Regions from separate parts of the Rossellomorea sp. GCM10028870 genome, predicted to be linked through region 3. Evidence: predicted binding sites of a transcription regulator. Region 3 holds the regulator's gene; each other region holds the start of a gene.
What was found. The regulator LexA, encoded in region 3, represses DNA repair genes until DNA is damaged. The targets are predictions, from matches to a motif close to CGAACATATGTTCG.
Positions count from the first base shown of each region.

Region 1: uvrB (excinuclease ABC subunit UvrB) is a predicted target of LexA. The motif match lies at 1,585-1,598, and genes of this name have one in related genera.
Region 2: ACFQWC_RS03000 (Y-family DNA polymerase) is a predicted target of LexA. The motif match lies at 1,951-1,964, and genes of this name have one in related genera.
Region 4: parE (DNA topoisomerase IV subunit B) is a predicted target of LexA. The motif match lies at 1,586-1,599, and genes of this name have one in related genera.

Region 1 is NZ_JBHTGN010000003.1:322,188-325,403, forward strand. Features, by position in the region: gene uvrB (excinuclease ABC subunit UvrB) at 1-1,462, opposite strand, end outside; gene ACFQWC_RS15425 (N-acetylmuramoyl-L-alanine amidase) at 2,086-3,216, shown strand, end outside.
Region 2 is NZ_JBHTGN010000001.1:591,477-594,692, reverse strand. Features, by position in the region: gene ACFQWC_RS03010 (CDGSH iron-sulfur domain-containing protein) at 1-213, shown strand, start outside; gene ACFQWC_RS03005 (YolD-like family protein) at 268-600, opposite strand; gene ACFQWC_RS03000 (Y-family DNA polymerase) at 622-1,884, opposite strand; gene ACFQWC_RS02995 (EthD family reductase) at 2,282-2,584, shown strand; gene ACFQWC_RS02990 (glucose-1-dehydrogenase) at 2,649-3,216, opposite strand, start outside.
Region 3 is NZ_JBHTGN010000001.1:1,356,148-1,359,363, forward strand. Features, by position in the region: gene ACFQWC_RS07085 (DUF896 domain-containing protein) at 285-518, opposite strand; gene ACFQWC_RS07090 (YneB family resolvase-like protein) at 624-1,274, opposite strand; gene yneA (cell division suppressor protein YneA) at 1,286-1,612, opposite strand; gene lexA (transcriptional repressor LexA) at 1,769-2,389, shown strand; gene glnA (type I glutamate--ammonia ligase) at 2,506-3,216, opposite strand, start outside.
Region 4 is NZ_JBHTGN010000001.1:1,044,583-1,047,798, forward strand. Features, by position in the region: gene parE (DNA topoisomerase IV subunit B) at 1-1,501, opposite strand, end outside; gene ACFQWC_RS05480 (CoA-binding protein) at 1,800-2,207, opposite strand; gene ACFQWC_RS05485 (ABC transporter substrate-binding protein) at 2,393-3,216, opposite strand, start outside.

The sequences.
Region 1 (3,216 bases), on a different contig from region 3:
TAATTTCAATACGCTCTAACGTCTTGATCTCTGAGTGCAAGTATTGGACTTTTATCCCGATCTCCTTCAGATAGGCAGAGAGATCCTCGGACATTTTTTTCGTTAAGGTGGTCACCAGGACACGCTCGTTTTTCTCAATCCGTTCATTGATCTCACCTAACAAATCATCAATTTGCCCTTCGATTGGCCGCACCTCGATGAGTGGATCCAGCAGTCCGGTTGGGCGGATGATCTGCTCGACCATTTCAGGACTGTGTTCCAACTCATATGGTCCCGGAGTTGCCGAAACATAGAGAAGCTGCTGGGTTTTCTTTTCAAACTCCTCGAAGCGCAGGGGACGATTGTCCATGGCTGAAGGCAGGCGGAATCCGTGATCCACAAGCACCTTTTTACGGGCCTGATCCCCGTTGAACATCCCCCTGATTTGAGGTAACGTCACATGGGACTCATCGACCACAATTAAGAAGTCGTCTGGAAAATAATCCAGAAGAGTATACGGAGTCGACCCGGCCGGCCTTAGTGTCAAGTGACGGGAGTAGTTTTCAATCCCCGAGCAAAAGCCCATCTCCCGCATCATCTCCAGATCGTAACGGGTACGCTGCTCTAAACGCTGGGCCTCTAGCAGTTTATTTTCTTCTTTCATGATGGCTAGCTGCTCTTCAAGCTCTTTTTCAATATTCTTGATGGCTACCTGTAATTTTTCTTCACGGGTTACGAAGTGGGAAGCAGGAAAAATCGCGATATGATCTCGATCGCCCATGATTTCGCCGGTCAGGGCATCCACTTCACGAATCCGGTCGATTTCATCTCCGAAAAACTCTACACGCATACAGTGTTCATCCCGGGAAGCCGGGAAAATTTCCACTACATCGCCTCGCACACGGAAGGTTCCACGCTGGAAGTCGATATCATTTCGTTCATATTGTATATCCACAAGCTTACGCAGCAATTGATTTCGTTCGATTTCCATCCCGGTTCTGAGGGAAAGGACGAGCTCCCGATATTCTTCCGGGTTACCTAAACCGTAAATACAGGACACGCTGGCAATGATGATGACATCTTTTCGCTCAAACAAAGAAGATGTAGCAGAGTGCCTGAGTTTATCGATTTCATCATTGATGCTGGCATCCTTCTCGATAAACGTATCCGTTTGAGGAACGTATGCCTCCGGCTGATAATAGTCGTAGTAACTGACAAAATATTCAACGGCGTTATCAGGAAAAAACTCTTTGAATTCGCTGTAGAGCTGTCCTGCCAACGTTTTATTATGAGCAATGATGAGGGTCGGCTTTTCAACCTGCTTGATTACATTGGAAACAGTGAATGTCTTTCCGGTCCCTGTTGCCCCAAGTAAGGTTTGATGACGTTTCCCTTCATTTATACCTTTAACCAATTTTTCAATTGCCAGGGGCTGATCTCCCTCTGGTTTATATTTAGACTTGAGCTCGAATTGATCTTTCACCGTGAAACCTCCTATAATAAAGGACTGCTACCTTGTATTTACCTACTTATACCCATCTTAAACACTGTCCATTCATCTATACACATTCTACCACATTTCCTACATTATTAACCAATAATAAGCGAACAAAAGTTCGTTTTTCTTGATATTTAAGGGTCGGACCTCATGAAACGTCCTCTTGGTTGTGGATAACATTCGGTGAAGTAGCAAATTAGAGGCTTGAATTGAGATTTCGACATTTTACGGGAGGTGACAAAGAAATTTTCGACACAATCCGAGCATTTCTATACACACCCTGTGTACAACTATGTGTATAAGTCGATATTCCTTGTGGAAAATCCCTAAACTTATTCACAATTCGTCAAAATTCTTGTGAACAATGTTGATGAATGCGTATTCAATCTGTGAATAACCCGTCCACCACTTCATTTATTCACACTATTCTTTATTTATCCACAATTAAGAAACCTCTAACTGAAATGCTTTCTACCACATCATAAGGCTTATCCCGACACAAATATTCATCTAGGCATATCCCTAATAATTGATTGACTATTCTGTCTTATTTCCAATAAGCTTTTTTATAAGTTCTACAAAAAATACATAGTGTTCAGGAGGAATGTATGAAGAAAAAATCTAAATGGCTACAAGTCGCCGGTTCCCTTAGTTTAACGGGATTTCTGTTGAGTTCCACCATTACCCCGATGGCACCATCGATCACCTCTCATGGAGTGGCAAAAGCTGAAGTTGTCGATTCACTCGAGTTGCAAAAAGCGTTCCAACAAGCTGCGCAGGAATTCAATGTCCCAGTTGAAATTCTACTTGCAGTGGGGTATAACGTATCACTGTGGGAGCATCACGACGGAAAGCCAAGTGCTTCCGGAGGCTACGGATTGATGCATCTGACGGATGTTAATACTGATCGTTTAGAAGATACCCACAGCGATGAACCCGCTCATATGTTTTTATCCGGTAAAGAGGACGCAGACGCTCAGCCCTTAGAAAAATCAACACTGAAAATCGAATCTACATTAGACATCCATGATCCAAAACTTCACACTCTGAATACCGCAGCTGAACTACTCTCTCTTCAACCAGAAACGTTAAAACAAAATAAAAAGCAAAATATCCGCGGTGCTGCAGCACTTCTGGCACAGTATGCCAAAGATACCACTGGAAAAACACCCTCTGACATAAACGGATGGTATGGGGCAGTCGCAAAATACAGCGGTTCAAACGACTACTCGGGAGCGAAGGACTTTGCGGACCGTGTATACGAGACAATCAATAATGGGGTGACGAAACAAACAGAGGATGGATCTTCCTTAACGTTAGCGCCTAAACAAACCAGCCCTAATCAAGAATCAATCCAATCGTTAAACTTAAAAATGGATACTGAAGAAACTGGGGCCGATTGTCCGAATGGCCTTTCATGTCATTACGTTCCGGCAGCTTACAAGAAGATTGACTGGGGCGGCGGGACCTACTATGAAACTTCATACGGCAATTACGACATTGCAAACAGACCGCATGACAATCAGGAAATCAAGTACATCGTCCTCCACGACACAGAAATCAGCTATGATTTAACCAAAACCGTGTTTCAGCGGGAATGGACCCAGGCTTCCGCTCATTATGTGATCCGTTCTTCCGACGGTGATATCACGCAAATGGTGGACAATAAAGATGTGGCCTGGCATGCCGGAAACTGGTATTTCAACTCCAAGAGCATTGGGATCGAGCACGAAGGTATC
Region 2 (3,216 bases), 760 kb from region 3:
GCAAAAGCTCAAATTAAAGTGAATGATAATGGTTCTTTTCGTGTAAGCGGTGACGTGGAGCTAATTGACGCTGACGGAAATGTATTTCCAACGAAACAAGTGTTTACCCTTTGCCGTTGTGGCTTATCTACAAACATGCCGTTTTGTGACGCATCTCATAAAGGAAAATTCGAATCATGTGTGCGGGCAGAAAAAGTATTGGACGAAGAGTAAATGGAATGAAAAGAGAGACTTCACCCTTGTGAAGTCTCTCTTTTCATGGGGCTGTCAATCGAAAAAGCGAATGTCCACAACGCTTGCAAGTGGAATATAGTGTACGTCTTCGAACCTGTCTACGACGTGCAGCTTCCCTTCCAGTGAGTCGACGTGGTGAACGGTTCCAATCGATAATTGATGACGGTGCTTTACATAGTGAGTAATCGACACCAATTTGCCAAACTCCATCGCCTCTGACACGACTTCATTCATCCTGACCAGTTCCTGCTCGTCAAGTTCGATCCTCTTCTCGTGCGTATCTTCCTTTGCCCAATCCCTTAGGAGCTTCACATGCTCCGGCAGCATCATAGATGTCCATTTGATTCTTCCTCGATCGCGGATCAACTCTCTCACCTCCTATATTTATTACGATTTATGTCCACCCACCAGGCGGGCACGATGCCTTGCTGTTCCTGCTTCTGTATAGGATACGGCCCGGAGAAGGGCTGCCGATCCATATTTATTTCGGATGCGGTCCACTACATACCCTAGCTCCCGCTTCTCCCATCGATTCGGCTCGAACAAAGAAATCTGCAAGGCTCCATCATCTACAATATTTGAAAGAGCGATGTTGATTTTCCGTACAGTTTTCCCGTTGTAATTCTCTTCGAATAACTCCAGGCATACACGATATAAATCCATGGTGATATTGGTCGGCTCCTCGATGGTCCGCGACCGGTGAAACCCTCCACCAAATTCTTCGTGACTGTAACCGACGCCAAAGCTTATTGTTCTCCCCGACTTGCGATGGGTGCGGGCGCGTCTGGCGACTTCTTCACACATTTCTAAAATGACACGTTTGATTTCCTCTTTCTCCTTATAATCGCGAAGCAGGATCTGCCCCTTGCCAAAGCTGATTTGACCATCCATGATCGGAGCTCCTATTTCAGATAAATCAACTCCCCATGCGTGGTAATAGAGTTGATTTCCCATAACGCCGAACTTGGCCTCCAGCTTCTCCAGGTCATACTGCGCCAATTGGCCAATAGAGAAAATCCCCATGCGATTGAGCGTCTTTTCGAGGCGCCCGCCAATCCCCCACATTTCACGTAAAGGCGATAGCGGCCACAGCTTTTCCGGAACGTCTTCATAGGTCCATTCGGCAATACCCTCTTTTTTTGCTTCAAGATCCAGGCACAACTTAGACAACAGCATATTGGGACCGATTCCTATGGCGCACGGCAGCTGAAACTCCCTTTCCATATCATCTCTGATTTTACGTGCAACAGTCGTGGCATCTCCCCAGAGATTCGTCGCTCCATCAATCTTGATAAAGCTTTCGTCCACGCTATACGTATGAATGGCATCTTTCGGTACGTAGCGGTGGAATAACCGGGTCAATTCAGTCGATATCCTGACATACGTCGCCATTTTCGGCTCTACAAGCCGGATGCGCGGATCCTTTGGGATTTCAAACATCCGCGAGCCCGTTTTGATCCCAAAGTCCTTCTTCAACCTGGGTGATGCCGCTAACACAATACTTCCTTGGCGGTCCCTATCCCCTACTACAGCCAAATGGCATTCAAGGGGATCAAGACCCAGCATGACAGCCGAACAGCTAGCATAAAAGCTCTTCATATCGATGCACAGAATCTTGTGGTGTGGCAGCACACTGTAATCGACAGTCATATCCTCGTCCTCCATTTTACCTAAAATAGAACAAACGTTCTCATATAGTATATCTATGATTCTAACCGAATATACGTTCCCTTTCAACTTAAATAAATGGAAATGGAGAGAATAACAAGAAAACCGGAGGCGGCTTGAGCAGGACCGACAAGCATAAGGCGAACATACCGGAAAGGCGCTCTTTGCCTTTTTGGTATGTTTGACTTATGACCTCGAGCCTCTAAGCCCTGCAGCTGGATCAAGAAAAGCGGAAGGGGCTCGCCCTGGGGCGACAAGCAATCAGGGTCACACCAAAGTCAAATTCTGTCGATATTTTTGTTATGAAATTCATAGTCGCATTTTCCTATAATTGCTAAAATTCAAATGAACACAAATTGTCAGGGCGAGGAGGAGTAACATGGCGAAAGTGATTGTGATGTATGAAAAGCCAAAGGATCAGGAAGGGTTCGAGGAATATTACTTCAACACCCATATGCCGATAGCTGGAAAGGTTCCTCATGTAAAAAATGCGAATGTACAGCGGGTGTTATCCAATCAAAATACGGATTTGTCACTCTACTTAATAACGGAGATCGAATTTGAAAACAAAGCAGATATGAAAGAAGCGTTTAATTCTGAAGAATGGAAAGCGGTTGGAGACGATGTTCCGAACTTCATGAAATACTTAGAGAAACCACCGATTATCACCATAGTCGATTAAGAATACTTACTCTGCCAAAAATAAGAAAAGCCAAAATCAACGTGTGATTTTGGCCATTTTCCCATCAACCTCTCCCGGCTTGGAATCCTGGATATTTCGTCATGCCCCCATCGGCGATGAGTGTCGTTCCGGTGACGTAGCTTGCCTGATCCGAGGCTAGAAAAGCTGCGCAGGAAGCCACCTGTTCGGGTTCCCCGATATAGCCCATTGGAATGAGTTTCTCCACTCCTTTTTTCTTTTCAGGATCAGAAAATTTCTCGGCATTGATGGGAGTGTCAATGGCCCCGGGAGCAATATTGTTTACCCGGATTCCATCGGGTGCGAATTCTAACGCAAGACTTTCCATTAATAATTTCACCCCACCCTTACTGGCTGCATAGTGCGCAAAGTGAGGCCACGGAATGATTTCATGAACAGAAGAAACATTGATGATCGATCCTTTGATGTTATGATCGAGCATGTATTTCGCAGCTTCACGGCATCCGAGAAATGTACCTGTTAAGTTCGTGTTGATGACCCTTTGCCAATCTTCAATAGGCAGGTTTTCAGACGGAACTTCATTTTCGATTCCCGCATTATTCACGTAGATATCAAGACGGCCATACGTGTCGTGCGCAAAATGGACAAAGCCC
Region 3 (3,216 bases):
TTTTAATGTACCTTATTAATATTAATCTTCTTTGATAGTTTATACAACTATCTTGAATGATAACATGACTTTATAGAGGTTGAAAATAAAAACCCTTAAATTTCAGGAACGGAGACGGCTTTATCAGACACGACAAGCATGCAGCATGACGAGGGGGTAGAGGCCGTAGCAGAATGATACTTAAGGAATTGGCAAGTACTTTATCGCTCTACTTTTAAGTTTTGTCGTCACCCCGCAACAAAAAACGCCAGGTCCATTTATATCAGACCTGACAGCTCGTTAACTTAATGCATTTTCTTTTTACTTTGGATATCCTGGATCTTCTTAGGGGTCACCTCATTACCTTCCGGATCAAAGATTCTTGTATTTTCAATGGTCCCTTTCATCGATTGACGAAACGTTTCCAGGTATTCTTTTCTCAACTTGGACTGCTCTTTTGCTTCTTGTTCTGTTAGTCCAGTGCTTTTAGACTTTTTGGCAAGTTCATTGATTCGATTCATTTTCGTTTTTGAAAGCATCTATAAAAACTCCTTTATTGCATAGTCGGCAAAATCTAAAACACAACTGAAAGTTAAGCGTCATACTATCGTCATGTTACTAGATTAAAGGAGATAAAACAAGAGTTACGCATTTTCCAATGAAGCCATATATTCTTTAAAACGCCTATGTACGGTAGCTTTGGAGACGTCATACCCAAACCCTCTTAGTGTAGCTGCAATTTCAGCAAAAGTCAGTTCATTCTTTCTTAACCTGACAATTTCCTCAACGGGTACTTCAATCCGCTCTCTTCCATCTAGATTCCCTTTATTCTTTAGATTTTTATGAGGTTGAAAACCATTTTCCACTGCCCTTTTCATTCCTCGTCTGATTTTCAAATTATGGAGTTTCCTTTGGTATTCTTCAACCATGCTCACGATATTAATCACCATGGAATCTGATTCAGATAAGTGAAGCTCGCCACTATGTGTTTGACTAATAATCTTAACTTCCTCTTTTAATAGACAATGAATGAGGGCAATTTTTGCATTTCCCCTGCCAATCCTTGTTTCGTCCTGTATGAGAACAGCCGCAATCGACTCACCTTTAATCAAATCAAGAAGTTCCAGAACACCAGGACGATCTAATTCAAAACCGCTTGCTTGATCTTTTATGATAGCAGCCACTTCGTATTGGTGTTCTTGTGCTAATTTCACTAATTCCTCTTCTTGACGTTCCAAAGATGTTTCCTGTGTGTCTTTCTTTGTACTTACTCTGCAGTAAATTACTGCCTTCATCTTCTATCCCTCTATTCTTCGTTCATTACCAATTCATAATCTGAATGGGTGGATAATGTCGGATTTTCTATAGGTAACACAAGTGATTCACCGGGCTTGATCGAGAATGATGTGAGATTATTTTCCTCTCCTACCCAAGCGATAAATTCTTCCACTGTCATAGAGTATTCTTCATTATATTGTTTGGCAATAGTCCAGAGCGTGTCTCCATCCTGAACGGTGATACTTTGATAAGACGGTTGATCTGCCATGACAAATAGTAAATAGGCTGCAGAAAAAAGCGCTAAAACAAATAATATAATAATGTAAGAGAAACGATTCCAAATGTGTGATAACATAAAAAATACCTCCATACGAATGTTTGTTCTGTTTTGTTATTTTTATTGTAATACGAACATTCGTTTGGTGTCAACAGAAATTCGAACTTATGTTTGTATCAGCTGGAAAGACATGCTATAATGGGAACATAAGATCTATAATAGAGGTGCGTGAACATGACAAAATTGTCTAAAAGACAGCAAGACATACTAGAATATATTAAAATTGCAGTAAGAGAAAAAGGATATCCACCTTCCGTCCGGGAAATCGGGGAAGCCGTTGGTCTTGCTTCTAGTTCCACCGTACACGGACATCTGGCCAGGTTAGAGAGTAAAGGCCTCATTCGCCGGGATCCCACCAAACCAAGAGCCATCGAAATTTTAAATCTTGAAGAGGATACGATTCCACGCCAGCGAGTTGTGAACGTTCCTTTAATCGGTAAGGTTACAGCAGGTCAACCCATCACTGCTGTCGAGAATGTAGAAGAATTCTTTCCACTGCCTGAGCGTATGGCACCTTCTGATGAACAGGTCTTCATGCTGGAAATCATGGGTGATAGTATGATAGAAGCCGGGATCTTGGATGGGGATTTCGTTATCGTGCGTCAGCAGCAAACAGCGAACAATGGAGATATCGTCGTAGCGATGACCGAGGAAGATGAAGCGACTGTAAAACGTTTCTTTAAAGAAAAGGATTATGTTCGATTACAACCAGAGAATTCAACAATGGATCCGATCATTTTACGAAATGTATCCATTTTAGGAAAAGTTGTCGGAGTTTATCGTCAAGTACATTAATAGGTTTAAGCCGCTATGTTTAATAGCGGCTTAATTTTTTATGTAATTTGGAAGACTATTAAAGAATAAAAAAGCAGTGGGTCGTAGCGTTTTTGCTACGACCCACTGTTTAAGGATTAATACATTTGAATGTATTGCTCGCGCTCCCATGGGTGTACTTGTGTACGGAACATATCCCATTCGATTTCTTTCGCTTCAACGAAGTGTTCGAAGATGTGTTCTCCAAGGGATTTAACGATTACTTCATTTGTTTTAAGGTTTTCTAATGCAGCGTGTAATGTTGCTGGAAGATCTACGATTCCTGCTTCTTCACGCTCTTTTTTGTCCATGACATAAATGTTGCGGTCGATTGGCTTAGGAGCTGGAAGATTATTTTTGATTCCATCTAATCCAGCTGCCAGTAATACAGCCATCGCCAGGTATGGGTTAGCCGCCGGGTCAACACTACGAACTTCTACACGTGTGCTTAATCCACGAGAAGCAGGGATACGGATTAATGGGCTGCGGTTACGAGCAGACCATGCAACATAACAAGGAGCTTCATATCCAGGTACTAAACGTTTGTATGAGTTTACAGTCGGGTTCGTGATCGCTGTAAAGTCAGTGGCATGTTTAATGATACCTGCAAGGAATTGACGAGCTGTATCGCTTAATTGCAAATCTCCCTTTTCATCAAAGAAAGAGTTTTCCCCATTTTTGAATAGGGACATGTTACAGTGCATTCCTGATCCATTTACACCAAATAGTGGTTTTGGCATGAATGTAGCGTGCAAACCATGCTTACGTGCAATCGTTTTAACTACTAGTTTAAATGTTTGGATATCATC
Region 4 (3,216 bases), 310 kb from region 3:
TGATGACAATTTTGTCATAATTGATATCGTCGACGTTGAATTCAGGACCGACCCCGCCACCAATTGCATGGATGATTGTATTGATTTCTTCGTTTTTGAAGATATCCTGCAGCTTTGCTTTTTCCGTATTGATGACTTTCCCCCGAAGTGGTAGAATCGCTTGGAATTTACGATCACGACCTTGTTTCGCAGAACCTCCTGCCGAATCACCCTCCACCAGGTAAAGCTCGTTACGCTGAGGGTTTCTCGATTGAGCCGGTGTTAATTTACCAGATAGAACGGTTTCAGAACGCTTACGTTTCTTTCCGTTGCGTGCATCTTCCCTTGCTTTACGTGCCGCTTCGCGGGCTTGAGCCGCTTTAATGGATTTTTTAATAAGAAGGGAACTTGTATCAGGATTTTCTTCTAAGAAATAGAGAAGATGCTCGGAAACAACTGCATCCACAGCTGAACGTGCTTCACTTGTGCCAAGCTTTCCTTTCGTCTGCCCCTCAAACTGAAGGAGATGCTCCGGTATACGTACAGAAACAATGCTCGCCAGCCCTTCACGAATGTCGGTCCCTTCAAGATTTTTGTCCCGATCTTTTAGAATCCCAACTTTACGAGCGTACTCATTAAAGACACGGGTCATCGCTGTCTTTGCTCCGGCTTCGTGGGTACCTCCGTCTTTTGTACGAACATTGTTTACGAAAGACAGAATGTTTTCCGAGAAACCGTCGTTAAACTGAAAAGAGAATTCCACTTCAATGGTATGGTGTTCCCCTTCAAAGAAAGCAACGTTATGAAGCACATCTTTTTCTTCGTTAAGGTATTGAACAAAGGCCTGTATGCCACTTTCGAAGTGAAAGACTTCCTTCTGATCATGACGCTCGTCAATGATTTCAATTTTTAATCCTTTTAGCAGGAAGGCAGATTCCCTTAGACGCTCACATAGCGTTTCGTAATTATACGTGGTATTACTGAAAATCTCCGGATCAGGTTTGAAATGGATACATGTTCCTGATTTTTTCGTTTTCCCAATCTTCTCAAGAGTGGTTTCCGGTTTTCCACCTTTTGTAAAACGTTGCTCATACTTCGTTCCATCTCTTTCAATCGTCACAATAAGCCATTCGGAGAGGGCATTTACGACTGAGGCACCTACACCATGCAATCCACCACTGGTCTTGTAACCACCTTGTCCGAATTTCCCACCGGCATGTAGCACAGTCAAAATAACTTCGGGAGTCGGCTTTCCTAGTTTATGCATACCAGTTGGCATCCCCCGGCCTTTATCTTGCACTGAGATGCTATTATCCTTATGTATCGTAACAATAATCTCACTTCCGAAGCCAGCTAATGCTTCATCCACCGAGTTATCGACAATTTCGTATACTAAATGATGCAAACCTCTTGAATCTGTAGAGCCTATATACATTCCAGGTCTCTTCCGGACGGCTTCTAAACCTTCTAATACTTGAATGGCATCATCATTGTAATCCATGGTCTTATTCTGGTTGGCCACGAACATTCCCCTTTCAAAACTTCTCTAACCGAAAACAATTACTTGTACGGTATTATTGGTTATGTATATATTAACTATAACACAAGAACGTTTGTTCGTTTACCTGTTTTAATCATTTCTGAGGTAAACCACTATGCTATATTGTAGCGTTTTATTTGATTTTCGCAAATGTAATTACTGTGACAGGTCTAAATTGCGCCTGTATTTCTTTTGTGTTGCCCTGTTTTTTTCAGTGGTAATTGAGAACCATCCATCCGAAAAAAAACAAGCGGTAAGAGCCGCTTGTTACGAGTGAGAATTATTTGGTTAAAGCATGTTCAACCTTAATACAGCGATCCATAATGACTGTATACCCACGTTCTTTCAAAAAGCGATAAGCCTCTTCGTTCATTACACCAAGTTGCGCCCAAAAAACGTTAGAATCGATTTCATCAAACTCTTTCGCGATCTCAGGCAAAAATTCTGAGCGGCGAAATACATTGACAATATCAATCGGCCCTTCCACCTCTTTCAGGGTGGGAACTGCTTTAACGCCTAATGCCGACTCAATGGTTGGGTTTACAGGAATAATCTCATAGCCTTGATCCTGCATGGCTTTGGATACCATATAAGATGTTCGTGCTGGATTATCACTTAATCCAATCACCGCAATGCGTTTTGATTGTTTAAGAATGTTTCCGATTTCTTCTCGGGATGGGTTTTCCATGGGTGATCACAACTCCTTCATCGATCCTTATCCATTCATTCTTTGTCTGTTCCTTAAGTCCTATTCTTCTTTTATACCATATTTCCCTTTAACTTTTCAAAATTTTATAAAATTATTCTAAAGAGAACAAAGTGTCAGATGGACAAAAGGAAGCTCCTTAATCCTACCTGACACGCTTAAACATCTTACTCTTCAATTAATCCTTTGGAAATAAGAAATTCCCGTGCGACTTCTTTTGGGTCTTTTTTATCCATATCCACTTTGGCATTCATCTCACTCATCTCTTCTTCAGAGATTTGTCCTGCTAATTCATTCAGGACTTCCTCGACTTCAGGGTGCTCTTCCAGAACTTCCTGACGGATGATTGGTGCGGCATCATATGGTGGGAAGAACCCTTTGTCATCAGTAGTCGTTTTCAGGTTGTAACGTTGTATTCTTCCATCGGTAGTAAAGGCCGGAATAATATCGACGTCTCCGTTCTTCACTGCTTCATACATAATGTTAGGATCGAAGCTTTCTTTCGCTTTGAATTCGTATCCGTAAGCTTCAGCAAATGCATCGTACCCATCACCTTCACGCTCATAGAATTGATGAGGCGCACCAAAACTTAAATCTTTCGATAGGGGTACAAGGTCAGAGAATGTTTTGGCATCGAATTCCTGGTCTTGAGTATAAGCAAGAGTATACGTGTTTTCGAATCCTAGTGGTTTTAACCATGTCACATTAAACTTTTCCTCGTATCCTTTACGTACTTGAGACAGAATTTCCTCAGCTGAAGCCCCTTCTGCCGCTTGCTCTTTTAGAACCGCTTCCAGTCCAGTTCCTGTGTACTCGATATATACGTCGATATCGCCTTTTTCAAGAGCGGGTGTCAGAATCGATACTTCCCCCAATCCTTCTTCCACCTTAACATCGAGATCTGTTTTCTCTTTGAGAAGCTCTGCCATCATTTGAGTTAAGATAAACTGCTCGGTCCACATCTTGCCTGAAACCGTAATCGTGTCTTTCC